DNA from 3 places in the Streptomyces sp. NPDC055103 genome. Region 3 is predicted to be linked to each of the others. Evidence: riboswitches for the same ligand, from Rfam matches in the RefSeq annotation. Region 3 holds a riboswitch; each other region holds the start of a gene.
The links. A riboswitch is a leader RNA that binds a small molecule or an ion and turns the genes downstream of it on or off. The one in region 3 is predicted to bind cobalamin.
Positions count from the first base shown of each region.

Region 1: it holds a riboswitch for cobalamin, as region 3 does, so the genes downstream of both, ACWFR1_RS09635 (ribonucleoside-diphosphate reductase subunit alpha) here and cobN (cobaltochelatase subunit CobN) in region 3, are expected to answer to the same signal.
Region 2: it holds a riboswitch for cobalamin, as region 3 does, so the genes downstream of both, ACWFR1_RS27320 (energy-coupling factor ABC transporter permease) here and cobN (cobaltochelatase subunit CobN) in region 3, are expected to answer to the same signal.

Region 1 is NZ_JBSGTX010000010.1:133,874-138,529, reverse strand. Features, by position in the region: gene ACWFR1_RS09640 (ribonucleotide-diphosphate reductase subunit beta) at 1-645, opposite strand, end outside; gene ACWFR1_RS09635 (ribonucleoside-diphosphate reductase subunit alpha) at 645-3,011, opposite strand; cobalamin riboswitch at 3,144-3,270, opposite strand; gene ACWFR1_RS09630 (GNAT family N-acetyltransferase) at 3,336-3,836, opposite strand; gene mctP (monocarboxylate uptake permease MctP) at 3,922-4,656, opposite strand, start outside.
Region 2 is NZ_JBSGTX010000049.1:5,001-9,656, reverse strand. Features, by position in the region: gene cbiQ (cobalt ECF transporter T component CbiQ) at 1-273, opposite strand, end outside; gene ACWFR1_RS27325 (energy-coupling factor ABC transporter substrate-binding protein) at 280-765, opposite strand; gene ACWFR1_RS27320 (energy-coupling factor ABC transporter permease) at 762-1,460, opposite strand; cobalamin riboswitch at 1,490-1,696, opposite strand; gene ACWFR1_RS27315 (RidA family protein) at 1,739-2,224, shown strand; gene ACWFR1_RS27310 (VOC family protein) at 2,241-2,636, opposite strand; gene ACWFR1_RS27305 (ArsR/SmtB family transcription factor) at 2,633-2,935, opposite strand; gene ACWFR1_RS27300 (PTS-dependent dihydroxyacetone kinase phosphotransferase subunit DhaM) at 3,009-3,419, opposite strand; gene dhaL (dihydroxyacetone kinase subunit DhaL) at 3,425-4,045, opposite strand; gene dhaK (dihydroxyacetone kinase subunit DhaK) at 4,117-4,656, opposite strand, start outside.
Region 3 is NZ_JBSGTX010000027.1:33,882-38,537, reverse strand. Features, by position in the region: gene cobN (cobaltochelatase subunit CobN) at 1-2,764, opposite strand, end outside; cobalamin riboswitch at 2,806-2,942, opposite strand; gene ACWFR1_RS18740 (cobalamin biosynthesis protein CobG) at 3,020-4,318, shown strand; gene ACWFR1_RS18735 (precorrin-8X methylmutase) at 4,315-4,656, shown strand, end outside.

The DNA.
Region 1 (4,656 bases), on a different contig from region 3:
CGTCTCGTCGCGGAACACCCAGTTCGTGCCGGTCGCCAGACCGTGCAGCAGACCGCGGGACCGGAACCAGTACACGTACGCGAAGGCACCGTAGAAGAACAGGCCCTCGATGCACGCCGCGAAGCAGATCAGGTTGAGGAGGAAGCGGCGGCGGTCGGCCTTCGTCTCCAGGCGGTCGATCTTCTCCACCGAGTCCATCCAGCGGAAGCAGAACTGCGCCTTCTCGCGGATGGAGGGGATCTCCTCGACCGCGTCGAACGCGGCGGCGCGGTCGTCCGGGTCGGGCAGGTAGGTGTCGAGCAGCGTCAGATAGAACTGGACGTGCACGGCCTCCTCGAACAGCTGGCGCGACAGGTACAGGCGCGCCTCCGGGGAGTTGATGTGCTTGTAGAGCGTCAGGACCAGGTTGTTCGAGACGATCGAGTCACCCGTCGCGAAGAACGCGACCAGACGGCCGATCATGTGCTGCTCACCGGGGGTGAGCTTGGCGAGGTCGGCGACGTCCGAGTGGAGGTCGACCTCCTCCACCGTCCACGTGTTCTTGATCGCGTCGCGGTAGCGCTCGTAGAAGTCCGGGTAGCGCATCGGACGGAGGGTCAGTTCGAAGCCCGGGTCGAGCAGGTTCTTCTTCTCGGTGGAGCTCATTACTGGCAGGCCTCGCAGGACTCGGGGTTTTCGAGGGAGCAGGCGAGGGCGTCCGCGTCGGGGGTCGCCTGCTGGAGGGGGATGGGCGCGGCGGTCGCGGTCGACGCCTGGGCGGCGCGGGCGATCCGGGTCGCCGGGCGCGAGCGCAGGTAGTACGTCGTCTTCAGCCCCTGCTTCCAGGCGTACGCGTACATCGACGACAGCTTGCCGATCGTCGGCGTCTCCAGGAACAGGTTCAGGGACTGCGACTGGTCCAGGAACGGGGTGCGGGCGGCGGCCATGTCGATCAGACCGCGCTGCGGGATCTCCCAGGCCGTGCGGTACAGCTCGCGCACCTCGGCGGGGATCCAGGTGAAGCCGGCGACCGAGCCGCTGGCGTCGCGCAGCGCGTCCCGGGTCTGGGCGTCCCACACGCCGAGCCGCTTCAGCTCGTCGACGAGGTAGGAGTTGACCTGGAGGAACTCGCCCGACAGCGTCTCGCGCTTGAAGAGGTTGGAGACCTGCGGCTCGATGCACTCGTAGACGCCCGCGATCGAGGCGATGGTCGCCGTCGGCGCGATCGCCAGGAGCAGGCTGTTACGCATGCCGGTCGTCGCGATGCGGGCACGCAGGGCCGCCCAGCGCTCGGGCCAGTTCAGCTCGACGTCGTAGTGGTCCGGGTGCAGGACACCACGGGCCGTACGGGTCTTGTCCCAGGCGGGGACGGGGCCGCTGCGCTCGGCGAGGTCGGCGGACGCCTCGTACGCGGCGAGCATGATCCGCTCGGCGATACGGGTCGACAGCGCGCGCGCCGCGGGGGAGTCGAAGGGCAGCTTCAGCTGGAAGAAGACGTCCTGGAGGCCCATCGCGCCCAGGCCCACCGGCCGCCAGCGGGCGTTGGAACGCCCGGCCTGCTCGGTCGGGTAGAAGTTGATGTCGACGACCCGGTCGAGGAAGGTGACGGCCGTGCGGACGGTCGCGTCGAGCCGCTCCCAGTCGATGTCGCCGTCGCGCACGAACGCGCCGAGGTTGACCGAGCCCAGGTTGCAGACCGCGGTCTCGCCGTCGTCCGTGACCTCCAGGATCTCCGTGCAGAGGTTGGAGGAGTGGACGGTGTGGCCGGGCTCGGCGGTCTGGTTGGCCGTCCGGTTCGAGGCGTCCTTGAAGGTCATCCAGCCGTTGCCGGTCTGGGCCAGGGTCCGCATCATCCGGCCGTACAGGTCACGGGCCGGCATGGTCTTGCGGGCCAGGCCCTTCGCCTCGGCGGCGCGGTAGGCGGCGTCGAACTCCTCGCCCCACAGGTCGACGAGCTCGGGCACGTCCGCGGGGGAGAACAGCGACCAGTCGGCGTCGGCGTTCACGCGGCGCATGAACTCGTCCGGGATCCAGTGCGCGAGGTTGAGGTTGTGCGTGCGGCGCTGGTCCTCGCCGGTGTTGTCGCGGAGCTCCAGGAACTCCTCGATGTCCGCGTGCCAGGTCTCCAGGTAGACGGCGGCGGCGCCCTTGCGGCGGCCGCCCTGGTTCACGGCGGCGACGGAGGCGTCGAGGGTCTTCAGGAACGGCACGATGCCGTTGGAGTGGCCGTTGGTGCCCCGGATGAGGGAACCGCGGGCGCGGATGCGGGAGTACGAGAGGCCGATGCCGCCGGCGTGCTTCGAGAGGCGCGCGACCTGGTGGTAGCGGTCGTAGATGGAGTCCAGCTCGTCCTGCGGGGAGTCGAGGAGGTAGCAGGAGGACATCTGCGGGTGGCGGGTGCCGGAGTTGAAGAGCGTGGGGGAGGAGGGGAGGTAGTCCAGACGGCTCATCAGGCCGTACAGGGCGCCGACCTCGTCGAGCGCGCGGACGCTCTCGTCCTCGGCCAGACCGCAGGCCACGCGCAGCATGAAGTGCTGCGGGGTCTCGATCACCTTGCGGGTGATCGGGTGGCGCAGCAGGTAGCGCGAGAAGAGGGTGCGGAGACCGAAGTAGCCGAAGCGGTCGTCGCCGGCGCGGTCGATGGTGGCGTCCAGGCGGTCCGCGTGCAGCGCGACGAAGTCGGCGGTGCGGTCGGCGATCAGACCCTCGCGGTGACCGACGGCCACGGAGGCAGAGAAGGAGACCGCACCCTGGCCCGCGGCCTCGTCGGCGATGGTGATCGTCAGGAGCCGGGCGGCGAGCCGGGAGTAGGCCGGGTCCTCGGAGATCAGACCGGCGGCCGCCTCGGTGGCCAGCTCGCGCAGTTCCGCCTCGTCCGACGTGGCGCTGCGGCCGCGGAGGGCGGCGGCGGCGACCTTGCCGGGGTCGGTGTCGGGGAGGTCGGCGGTGAGATCGGTCAGGGTCCGCAGCAGTACGGTGCCGGGTCCGTCGCTCTCGATCGCCGTGGCCGGATCGGCGGGCGCGATGGTCACGTGGGGGCTCTCCCTCGCTCGGCTCGGGGCCGCGGCGGGGGAAGGCGGGCAGGCGGGCGCCCGTACGCCGGGCGCGCCGCGTCCACCGGCCCACTCCGCGAGGCCCGGACGTCAGTGACACCCGGAACGGTCGGACCGGGTGCGCTGCCGGCAGGTCCTCGGACTCACTTCGTACGCGCGTATGGGTATGAAGCACACCGTTGCGGGACAGTTCCGGATTCGCGCCGGATTTCCCTGCGTCGACAGCGAGCACGAGCATACATGTGGGGGGCGCCGCTCGCGGAACCCCCCACATGTTGTGTCGCCCGGGCCTGGCTCCCGGTGTCAGAACTCCAGGGCGTACGTCCGCAGGGAGTGGCCGGGGATCGGTTCCCAGTCCCGTTCCGGGGTGCGGACGAAGCCCATCCGCTCGTAGATCCGATGTGCCGAGACCATCTTCGCGTCCGTGGAGAGCACGAGCCGCGCGCATTCCGGCACGGCCCGCGCGCGGTCCGCGCAGTGGCGTACGAGGGCCTCTCCGACGCCCCTGCCGCGGGCCTCCGGCGCGACCACGAGCATCCGGAACTCGGCCTCGCCGGCGACGGCGATGTCGGCCCAGGGGGTGGAGCCGGGGGCGAAGGTCACCCCGCCGATGATCCGGCCGTCCTCGTCGACGGCGACGAGCACCTCGGCCTCGCGGGCCCGCCGGGCGGTGTCCCGGAGCACGGCCAGGTAGAAGTCGTCCTCGCCGTGCAGCAGCAGCCCGTCGTTCAGATAGGTCCGCCCGGTGAGTTCCCCGAGCTCCTCGTACTCCTCGGGCCGTACCGCCCTGATCGTGAAGTCCATGCGAGCAGTCTGCCTCGGAGGAGGTACGGGAAAGGGCCCGGGATCTCCTGGTGGAGATCCCGGGCCCCGCGTCCGTACCGCCGGTTCAGTGCGCTCCGGCGCCGACCTTCGGGTCGGCCTGCGGGTCCGTGTCCGGCTTCGCCTCGCGGGCCGGCGCGTCGCCCGCGTCGGCCGTGTAGTCCGAGGGGGAGGTCTCGTCGATGCCGTCGGGGGCCTTCGCGGCCTTGAGGACGAAGGTCAGGACGACCGTGACGACGACGTTGAGGACGAAGGCCGTGAGGCCGATGTAGCCGATCTCGCCGATGCCCGGGATCTCGGCGGAGGAGCCGCCGAAGTGCTTCTGGGTCGGGCTGGCGACGCCGTACGCGGCGACCGTGCCGTAGACCATGCCCACGGCCCAGCCGGCGAGCAGCGCCCAGCGGTGGAACCAGCGGGTGAACAGGCCGCCGACCAGCGCCGGGAAGGTCTGGAGGATCCAGATGCCGCCGAGCAGCTGGAAGTTGATCGCGACCGTCTTGTCCATGGTGAGGACGAAGGCGAGCGCGCCGACCTTCACCAGGAGCGAGACGAGCTTGGAGACCTTGGTCTCCTGGGCGGGGGTCGCGTCCTTCTTGATGAAGTCCTTGTAGATGTTGCGGGTGAAGAGGTTGGCCGCGGCGATCGACATGATCGCGGCCGGGACGAGCGCGCCGATGCCGATCGCGGCGAAGGCGACGCCCGCGAACCAGTCGGGGAACATGGTCTCGAAGAGCTGCGGGATGGCGAGCTGGCCGTTCTTGACCTGGATCCCGGCGGCGATCGCCATGAAGCCGAGCAGCGC
Region 2 (4,656 bases), on a different contig from region 3:
GAACCCGCGCGGCCCACCCACCTCGAAGAGCAGCGGCACCGCTCCCGTGACGCAGAAGCCGAGGGGGACACGGAAGGCCCGCCACAGCTGACGGCCCGCCACCCCGGCCGGGCCGAGCAGCACCACGAGCGTGGCCGCCGCGACGAGCACGGCACCGGGCCACGGCGGCAGACACACCGCGCACAGTGTGAGGCCGAAACCGAGCAGGGCCTTCTCGACGGGATGGCGGCGGCGCCAGCGACTGCTGTGCGCCGCCGCGTCGATCGGCAGCATGGGCGGCTACGCGTCCTTGCCGTCGGCGGAGGTACCGGAGCCCGCCGAGGCGGAGTGCGCGGCGCCGTCTTCGGCCTTCGCGGCGTCTGCGGTGCCGGCGGTCTCCGAGGTCCCGGCGGCCTCAACGGCCTCGGCAGCCTCAGCCGCCTCTGCGGCTACCGAAGCCGTCGCCAAGGCGGCGCGGGCCTCGCCCTGGCGTCGTCCGCGCCGTACGCCGAAGTAGTACGCGAGGACACCGGCGCCCAGCGCCGCCTGGAGGGCGAACAGCGCCGACTCGATCTCCGCGGACGGCGGCTCGTACAGGGGGCTGAACCACGGTTCGTACTCCGGCTGGAGCTCCGTGATCGCGGTCTCCGCCTCCGCGTCCGCCCCGGTGAAGGGCTCCTCCTTGTGGTCGCCGAGCCCCAGCGCGAGCGGCAGCACCGCGAGCGCGGCGACGACGAGCAGCAGGAGGGCGTTGATCTTCGTGTTCCGGCTGACGGTGACGCTCATCGCGGAGCCGCCCCCTCGCGTCGCTTCGTCACGGTCCGGCCCAGGACGCCCAGCCGGGTCAACTCGCCCTTGCTGGACTGGGTGAGCAGCCGCATCACGAGCACGGTGAGCAGGCCTTCGCTCACCGCGAGCGGAATCTGCGTCACGGCGAAGATGGAACCGAACTTGGCCAGGGCGCCCATGACGCCGCTGCCCTGGTCAGGGAAGGCCAGCGCGAGCTGCACGGTCGTGACGCAGTACGTGGACAGATCGGCGACGAACGCGCCGCAGAAGACGGCGACCATCAGCGGCGCGCCGAACCGGCGCACCAGCAGGTAGGTCCCGTACCCCGCCCAGGGCCCGACGATCGCCATCGAGAAGGCGTTCGCGCCGAGCGTGGTGAGCCCGCCGTGGGCGAGCAGCAGGGCCTGGAAGAGCAGGGTGATCGTCCCGAGGACCGCCATGATCGGCGGCCGGAAGAGGATCGCGCCGAGCCCCGTACCCGTCGGATGCGAGCAACTGCCCGTAACCGAGGGCAGCTTGAGCGCCGAAAGGACGAACGTGAAGGCGCCGGAAGCGCCGAGCAGCAGGGTGGACTCGGGGTTGGACCGTACCTCGCGGGTGAGCGCGCGCACCCCGTGGACGATGAACGGAGCGGCCGCGACGCCCCAGGCGGCGGCGTGAGCGGGGGGCAGATACCCCTCGGCTATATGCATGGTCGGGAGACCCTCTCCAGCACCTCGTGGATGGACAACGCACCCTGGCCGGTCTCCTGGCTGACGGTCATACGTCCCGACTCCGCCTTCCCACACCGAGGCGGTATCCCACGACGGTCCAGTGGCTTGCCCGAGGGTGTCTCCCGCGGGTGTGGAGCCGGAACTCCCGATCACAGTGGCGAGGGCCGCACCGGTACCGCACCGGTTTCCCGTACACCAAGGCCCTGCGACACTAGTGCGTTGATCAGGTACATCACAACGTGAAGGGGTGCGGAGCGATGGATGACGGCCGACGGACGGTCAGTTCCGGTTCGCCGCTCGAACCGGAGATCGGGTTCTCCCGGGCCGTACGCAAGGGGGCGCACGTCGCGGTCGCGGGGACCGCTCCCATCGGCGACGACGGGGGCGTCGTCGCGCCGGGGGACGTGTACGCGCAGACCGTCCGGTGTCTGGACATCGCCGAGGCGGCCCTGAAGGCGGCGGGGGCCTCGTCGGAGGACGTCGTACGGACGCGGGTCATGCTGACCGACGTGACCCGCTGGAAGGAGGCCGCGCGCGCCCATGGGGAACGGTTCGCGGCGGTCCGGCCGGTCACGACCTTCGTCGAGGTCTCGCGTTTCATCGACCCCGAATGGCTCGTCGAGATCGAGGTCGACGCCGTGCTCGACACCGTCACCGGCACCGGCACGGCACCGGCACCGGTACCGGCACCGGCACCGACGTCGACCTCGACTGACGCGCGGAACGGCTACTCCCGCTCATGACTCCTGCCACTCCTGCTTACACCTGGGGCTTCGTCGCGATCTGGATCAGGTTGCCGCAGGTGTCGTCGAAGACGGCGGTCGTGACGGGGCCCATCTCCAGGGGCTCCTGGGTGAAGCGGACGCCGAGGCCGGTCAGGCGCTCGTGCTCGGCCCGCACGTCGTCGACGGCGAACTGGGCCAGCGGGATGCCGTCCTGGACGAGCGCGTCGCGGTAGGACTTGACCGCGGGGTGACCGGCGGGCTCCAGGAGGAGCTCGGTGCCGGCGGGCTCGTCGGGCGAGACGACGGTCAGCCACCGGTCCGTCTCGCCCAGCGGGACGTCGTGCTTCTTCACGAAGCCGAGGATTTCGGTGTAGAAACGCTCGGCCTTGGCCTGGTCGTCGACGAAGACGCTGGTCAGGTGGATCTTCATGGGGTGCTCTTCTCCGGTCCGGGTGCGTCGGCCACGGGCCACCGCTCGGTGATGTGCCGCAAGGGGGCCGTGTTCAGGTCGTGGAACTTGTAGCGGCCCTCCCGCCTGGTCTCGACGAGCCCGGCGGCCTCCAGCACGGCGAGGTGCTGGGAGACTCCCTGGCGCGAGATGCCGAGCTGATGCCTCATGCTCAGCCGCGAGCAGATCTCGAACAGTGTCTGTCCGGACTTCTCCGCGAGCTCGTCGAGGATCGTGCGGCGGGTGGGGTCGGCCAGGGCTTTGAAAAGGTCGTCGGCCACGACCCCAGGATAGGCAACCGCTCACTTGCCTATCAAGTCGGGGTGCGACGTGTCCCGCGCCCGGGTGAAACCCTCACTCCTTGCGATAGCTGTACGCCTCCGAGGCCGCGGCGGCCACCGCGTCGAGATCCCCGCCCGCGCTCGCCGTCACCAGCGCCGCGACCGCGCCCTCGACGAACGGCGCGTCCACCAGACGGGCGCCCTCCGGCAGCTCGTCGCCCTCGGCGAGCAGCGCCTTCACGGTCAGGACCGCGCTGCCCAGGTCGACCAGGAGCGCCACCCCCGCGCCGCCGTCGACGGCCTTCGCCGCCTCGCAGATCAGCTCGGCGCTCGTCCCGAGACCGCCGCCGGGAAGCCCGCCGGCCGGCAGGATCGGCGCGGTCCCGCCGCCGCCCGCGAGCCCCCGGGCCAGCGCCGCCACCGAGGCCGCTACCTCGGCGCTGTGCGAGACCAGCACGATCCCGACCGGCGCCGTGGCGCTCACCGCGCTCACTCGGCACCCTCCGCGCGAGCCGTCTCGGCGAGCTCAGCGAAGAGCAGCGCCGACGACGTCGCTCCGGGATCCTGGTGCCCGATCGACCGCTCGCCGAGATAGCTGGCCCTGCCCTTGCGTGCCTGGAGCGGTACGGTCGCGAGCGCGCCCTCCTCGGCCGCCGCGCGCGCCGCCCCGAAGGAGCTCCGCAGACCCTCCACGGCCGGGACGAGCGCGTCCAGCATCGTCTTGTCGCCCACCTGGGCGCCGCCCAGCTGGGACACGGCGGCGACACCGGCGCCGAAGGCCTCAGCGAGCCGCTCCCGGTCGACGCGCTCCTCGTCGCCCAGCGCCTTGCCGGCACGGCGCAGCAGCGTCCCGTACAGCGGCCCCGAGGCCCCGCCCACCGTGGAGATCAGCTGCCGCCCGGCGGCGACGAGCGCCGCACCGGGGGTCGCGGGCGGCTCCTTCGCGAGCAGCTCCGCCACGGCCGAGAACCCGCGCTTCAGATTGGCGCCGTGGTCGGCGTCGCCGATCGCCGAGTCCAGCTCGGTGAGCCGGTCGGCCTCACGGTCCACGGCCACGGCGGTCGCCTCCAGCCACCGCACCAGGAACGACGCACCGAACGTCAAGCTCATGCCGACTCCCTCCACTCCCTGTCCCACTCCCTCTGCCTCTCCGTATCCCGCTCCGTCTCCCCTAAGGTGACTCACCGGCCCCACCGCAGCGCGGGCGTCTCCACCGGCGCGTCCCACAGACGGAGCAACTCCTCGTCCACCTGGCACAGGGTGACCGAGCAGCCGGCCATGTCGAGCGACGTCACGTAGTTCCCGACGAGCGTCCGGGCCACGGGAATCCCGCGCTCGCCCAGGACCCGCTGCACCTCGGCGTTGAAGCCGTACAGTTCGAGCAGCGGCGTCCCGCCCATGCCGTTGACCAGGACGAGCACGGGCCCGGACGGGCGCAGGTCCTCGACGACGGCGTCGACGGCGTAGTCCGCGATCTCCCGAGAGGTCATCATCGCGCGCCGCTCGCGCCCCGGCTCGCCGTGGATGCCGACACCCAACTCCAGCTCACCCGCTGGCAGATCGAAGGTGGGGCTGCCCTTGGCCGGGGTGGTGCAGGCGCTCAGCGCGACCCCGAAGGACCGCGAGCGCTCGTCGACCCGGCGGGCGATCGCCTCCACCCGCTCCAGGGGAGCGCCCTCCTCGGCGGCGGCTCCGGCGATCTTCTCCACGAACAGGGTGCC
Region 3 (4,656 bases):
GGTTCAGTTCGGCGAGGGGGATGGCCTCCAGGCCGTTCACGCGGCGCGAGGCGTCGTCCCAGAGCGGGCGGACGCCGAGCAGGGCCAGCGCCTCGGCCACGTCGTCGCCGGCGGTGCGCATCGCGCTCGTACCCCAGAGGGAGAGTCCGACGGAGGTCGGCCACTCGCCGTTGTCCGTGCGGTAGCGCTCCAGGAGGGAGTCGGCGAGGGCCTGGCCCGTCTCCCACGCGAGGCGGGAGGGGACGGCCTTCGGGTCGACCGAGTAGAAGTTGCGGCCCGTCGGGAGGACGTTGACCAGGCCACGGAGCGGGGAGCCCGAGGGGCCCGCCGGGACGAAGCCGCCGTTCAGCGCGTGGACCGCGTGGGTCAGTTCGTCCGTCGTACCGGCGAGGCGGGGGACCACCTGCTCGCAGGCGAAGCGGAGGACCGTCTTCACGGACTCCAGCTGGATCCCGTACGCGGTGCCGCCCATCGGCGGGGCGCCCAGGCCCAGTACGGCGGCGTCCGTGATCGCGTCCACGGACCAGCCGGCGGCCTCCATGGCCTCGACCACCCGGCGGGCGCGCTCCTCGATGTCGTCGGTCCTGGCCCGGTCCATGGCCGACTCGTCCAGGCCCAGCGCCTCGCGCAGGCCCGGCAGCGCCTGCGTACCGCCCCAGATCTGACGGGCACGGAGGATCGAGAGGACCAGGTTGACGCGGGCCTCGCCCTCCGGCGCGCCGCCCAGGACGTGCAGGCCGTCGCGGATCTGCGCGTCCTTGACCTCGCACAGCCAGCCGTCGACGTGCAGCAGGAAGTCGTCGAAGCCGTCGTCCTCCGGGCGGTCCTCAAGACCCAGGTCGTGGTCGAGCTTCGCCGCCTGGATCAGCGTCCAGATCTGGGCGCGGATCGCGGGCAGCTTCGACGGGTCCATGGAGGAGATCTGCGCGTACTCGTCGAGGAGCTGCTCCAGGCGCGCGATGTCGCCGTACGACTCGGCGCGCGCCATCGGCGGCACCAGGTGGTCGACGAGCGTCGCGTGCACGCGCCGCTTCGCCTGCGTGCCCTCGCCCGGGTCGTTGACGAGGAAGGGGTAGATCAGGGGGATGTCGCCCAGGGCCGCGTCGGGGCCGCACGCGGCGGACAGGCCGGCGTTCTTGCCGGGCAGCCACTCCAGGTTGCCGTGCTTGCCCAGGTGCACCATCGCGTCGGCGCCGAAGCCGCCGTCCTCGGCGCGGGCGGCGATCCAGCGGTAGGCCGCGAGGTAGTGGTGCGACGGCGGCAGATCGGGGTCGTGGTAGATCGCGATCGGGTTCTCGCCGAAGCCGCGCGGCGGCTGGATGAGGATCAGCAGGTTCCCGCGGCGGAGGGCCGCGAGGACGATGTCGCCCTCGGGGTTGCGCGAGCGGTCCAGGAACATCTCGCCGGGCGCCGGGCCCCAGTGCTCCTCGACGTGCGAGCGGAGCTCCTCGGGCAGCGTCGCGTACCAGCGCTTGTAGTCCGCGGCCGGGATGCGGACGGGGTTGCGCGCGAGCTGCTCCTCCGTCAGCCAGTCCTGGTCGTGGCCGCCGGCGTCGATGAGGGCGTAGATCAGCTCGTCGCCGTCGCCGGAGACCAGGCCGGGGAGCTCCTCGGCCGGGCCGAAGTCGTAGCCCTCGGCGATCAGACGGCGGAGGAGGGCGACGGCCGATGCCGGGGTGTCCAGGCCGACCGCGTTGCCGATGCGGGAGTGCTTCGTCGGGTACGCGGAGAGGACGAGCGCCAGCTTCTTCTCGGCGTTCGGGATGTGGCGGAGCCGCGCGTGGCGGACGGCGATCCCCGCGACCCGGGCCGCGCGCTCGGCGTCCGCGACGTACGCCGGGAGCCCGTCCGCGTCGATCTCCTTGAAGGAGAACGGCACGGTGATGAGCCGGCCGTCGAACTCGGGCACGGCGACCTGGCTGGCCGCGTCCAGCGGCGACAGGCCCTCGTCGTTCTCCTGCCAGTTCTCGCGCGAACCGGTCAGGCACAGCGCCTGCAGGATCGGCACGTCGAGCGCGGCCAGCGCGCCCGCGTCCCAGGCCTCCTCGTCGCCGCCGGCCTGCGCCTCGGCGGGCTTGGTGCCGCCCGCCGCGAGGACGGTGGTGACGATCGCGTCGGCGGTACGGAGCCGGTCGAGCAGCTCAGGCTCGGGGGCGCGCAGGGACGCCACGTACAGCGGGAGCGCCTGCGCGCCGGTGTCCTCGATGGCCGCGCAGAGGGTGTCCACGAAGGCGGTGTTCCCGCTCATGTGGTGGGCGCGGTAGTAGAGCACCGCGATCGTCGGGCCGTCCGTGCGGCGCGCGGTCCGCTCCAGGGGGCCCCAGGTGGGGGCCGCCGCCGGGGCCTCGAAGCCGTGGCCGGTGAGGAGGACGGTGTCGGAGAGGAAGCGGGCCAGTTGCGCCAGGTTCGCGGGGCCGCCGTGCGCGAGGTAGGCGTGCGCCTCGGTGGCGACGCCGACGGGGACGGTCGAGGTCTCCATCAGCTGGGCGTCGGGGGCCTGTTCGCCGCTGAGGACGACGACCGGCTTCCCGGTGGCGCGGATCGCGTCGATCCCCTCCTCCCAGGAGCGGATGCCGCCGAGGAGGCGGACGACGACGAGGTCGGCGCCGTCGAGGAGGCCGGGCAGTTCGGCGAGGGGGAGCCGGGAGGGGTTGGCGAAGCGGTACTCGACCGGGCCACCGACCCCCTCGGCGGAGGCCGAGGCGGCGTTCGCCGCGCGGGCACTGAGCAGGTCGGTGTCGGAGTGCGACAGCAGCAGAAGCATGGCGTGCGCAGGCCCTTCCTCGGGGTTGTCCGCGCCCCGGGTGGTCGTGTGGACGGCGGGGGAGTTCCTGACTCACCCGCGCCATCGCTGGTACGGGCTCACAGTGGCGGGACCGCGCCGGATTCTCACCGGGCTTCCTCCCCGGGGTCCTGGGACCCCATGCCGATCTGCATCCTAGATCGTGGCGTCGTCGGGGCGGGGCGGGCCGTCGAGTCGGCCGGATCACACTCGGTGGTGGCCCGGTTCCCCGTGGGTATGCTCGCCGCCATGCCGCCCACCCCACCCCCGACACCCGAACGGGACGAAGCTCGCATACGGGACCGTGGCGACGCCTGCCCCGGGGCGCTGCGCCTGCACGCCGCCGACGACGGCCGACTGGCCCGACTGCGGCTCCCCGCAGGGCGCCTGACGGCACGTCAGGTCGAGGCGATGGCGGCCGTGGCGGAGTCCTTCGGCGACGGGTCGGTCAGCATCACCTCCCGGGGGAACGCGGAGCTGCGCGGCCTCACGGAGGAGTGCGGGGCGGAGCTCGCCGCGCTCCTCGCGGAAGCGGGCCTGCTGCCCTCCCCCACCCACGAGCGCGTCCGCAACATCGTGGCCTCCCCCGCCGCCGGTCTCGACGGACTCGGCGGCCCCGAGGTGCAGTTGTGGGCCCGCGCCCTGGACGGCCTCCTCTGCGCCGAGCCCTGGACGGCGGCGCTTTCCGGCCGTTTCCTGTTCGTCCTCGACGACGGGCGCGGGGACGTGGCAGGGCTCGGCGGGGATGTGACCTTGGTCGCAGTGGAGCCGGAGTCCGCCCTGGTGCGCGTCGGCGGGACGGCCTTCCGGGTCGCCGGAGCCGACGCCCCCCGCGCCGCGCTCGCCGCCGCCGGGGCCTTCCTGGACGCCGCCCTCGAGGCCGGGAACGGGGCCTGGCGGGTGCGGGAACTGCCGGAGGGGTGCGCCCCGGACCTGGCGGGCGCGCTCGCCCGCGCGGGGATCGTGGCGGAGCCCGTAGCGGAGCTCGTATCGGAGCCCGTATCGGAGCCCGTAGCGGCTGTACGCCTCCCCGAGGCCGCGACGCACCTCACCCCCGGCCCCCTCGGCCCCACCTCCCTCTACGTCCTCGCACCCCTCGGCCGCCTCACCGCCGCCCAGCTGCGCGCGCTGCTGCCCGCCGACGAGGTACGGCTGACGCCGTGGCGCGGTGCGGTCGTCGTCGGGGCGACGGCACCCGCGGCGGACCGGCTCGCCGCCCTGTCCTCCCACGGGCTGATCACCCGCCCCGACTCCCCCCGGGTGGGCGTCAGCGCCTGCACCGGGCGCCCGGGCTGCGCCAAGTCCCTCGCGGACGTCCGCGCCGACGCGCATCCGGGGTCCGCCGGAGGCCGCCCCGTCCCGGGCGCCGGGCTCCTCCCCGTCCACTACTCCGGGTGCGAGCGCCGCTGCGGGCACCCGCACGGCGCCTGGGTCGACGTCGTCGCCACCGCCGACGGCGCCTACCTGGTGAACGGCGCCCCCACCCCCCGTACCGCCCTGCCCGAAGCAGTCGCAACGGCCCGCACAACGAGATGAGCGAGAACAGGATGTTCGACTACGAGAAGGACGGGGCGGAGATCTACCGCCGGTCCTTTGCCACGATCCGCGCCGAGGCGGACCTCGCGGGCCTGCCCGCCGACGTCGCCCAGGTGGCGGTCCGGATGATCCACGCCTGCGGCATGACGGACCTCGTCCAGGACATCGCCTACTCCCCCCGGGTCGTCGCGAACGCCCGCGAGGCCCTGCGTGCCGGAGCGCCGATCCTCTGCGACGCGCAGATGGTCGCCAGCGGCGTCACCCGCAAGCGGCTGCCCGCCGACAACGAGGTGATCTGCACGCTCTCCGACCCGGCCGTGCCCGCCCTCGCCGCCGAG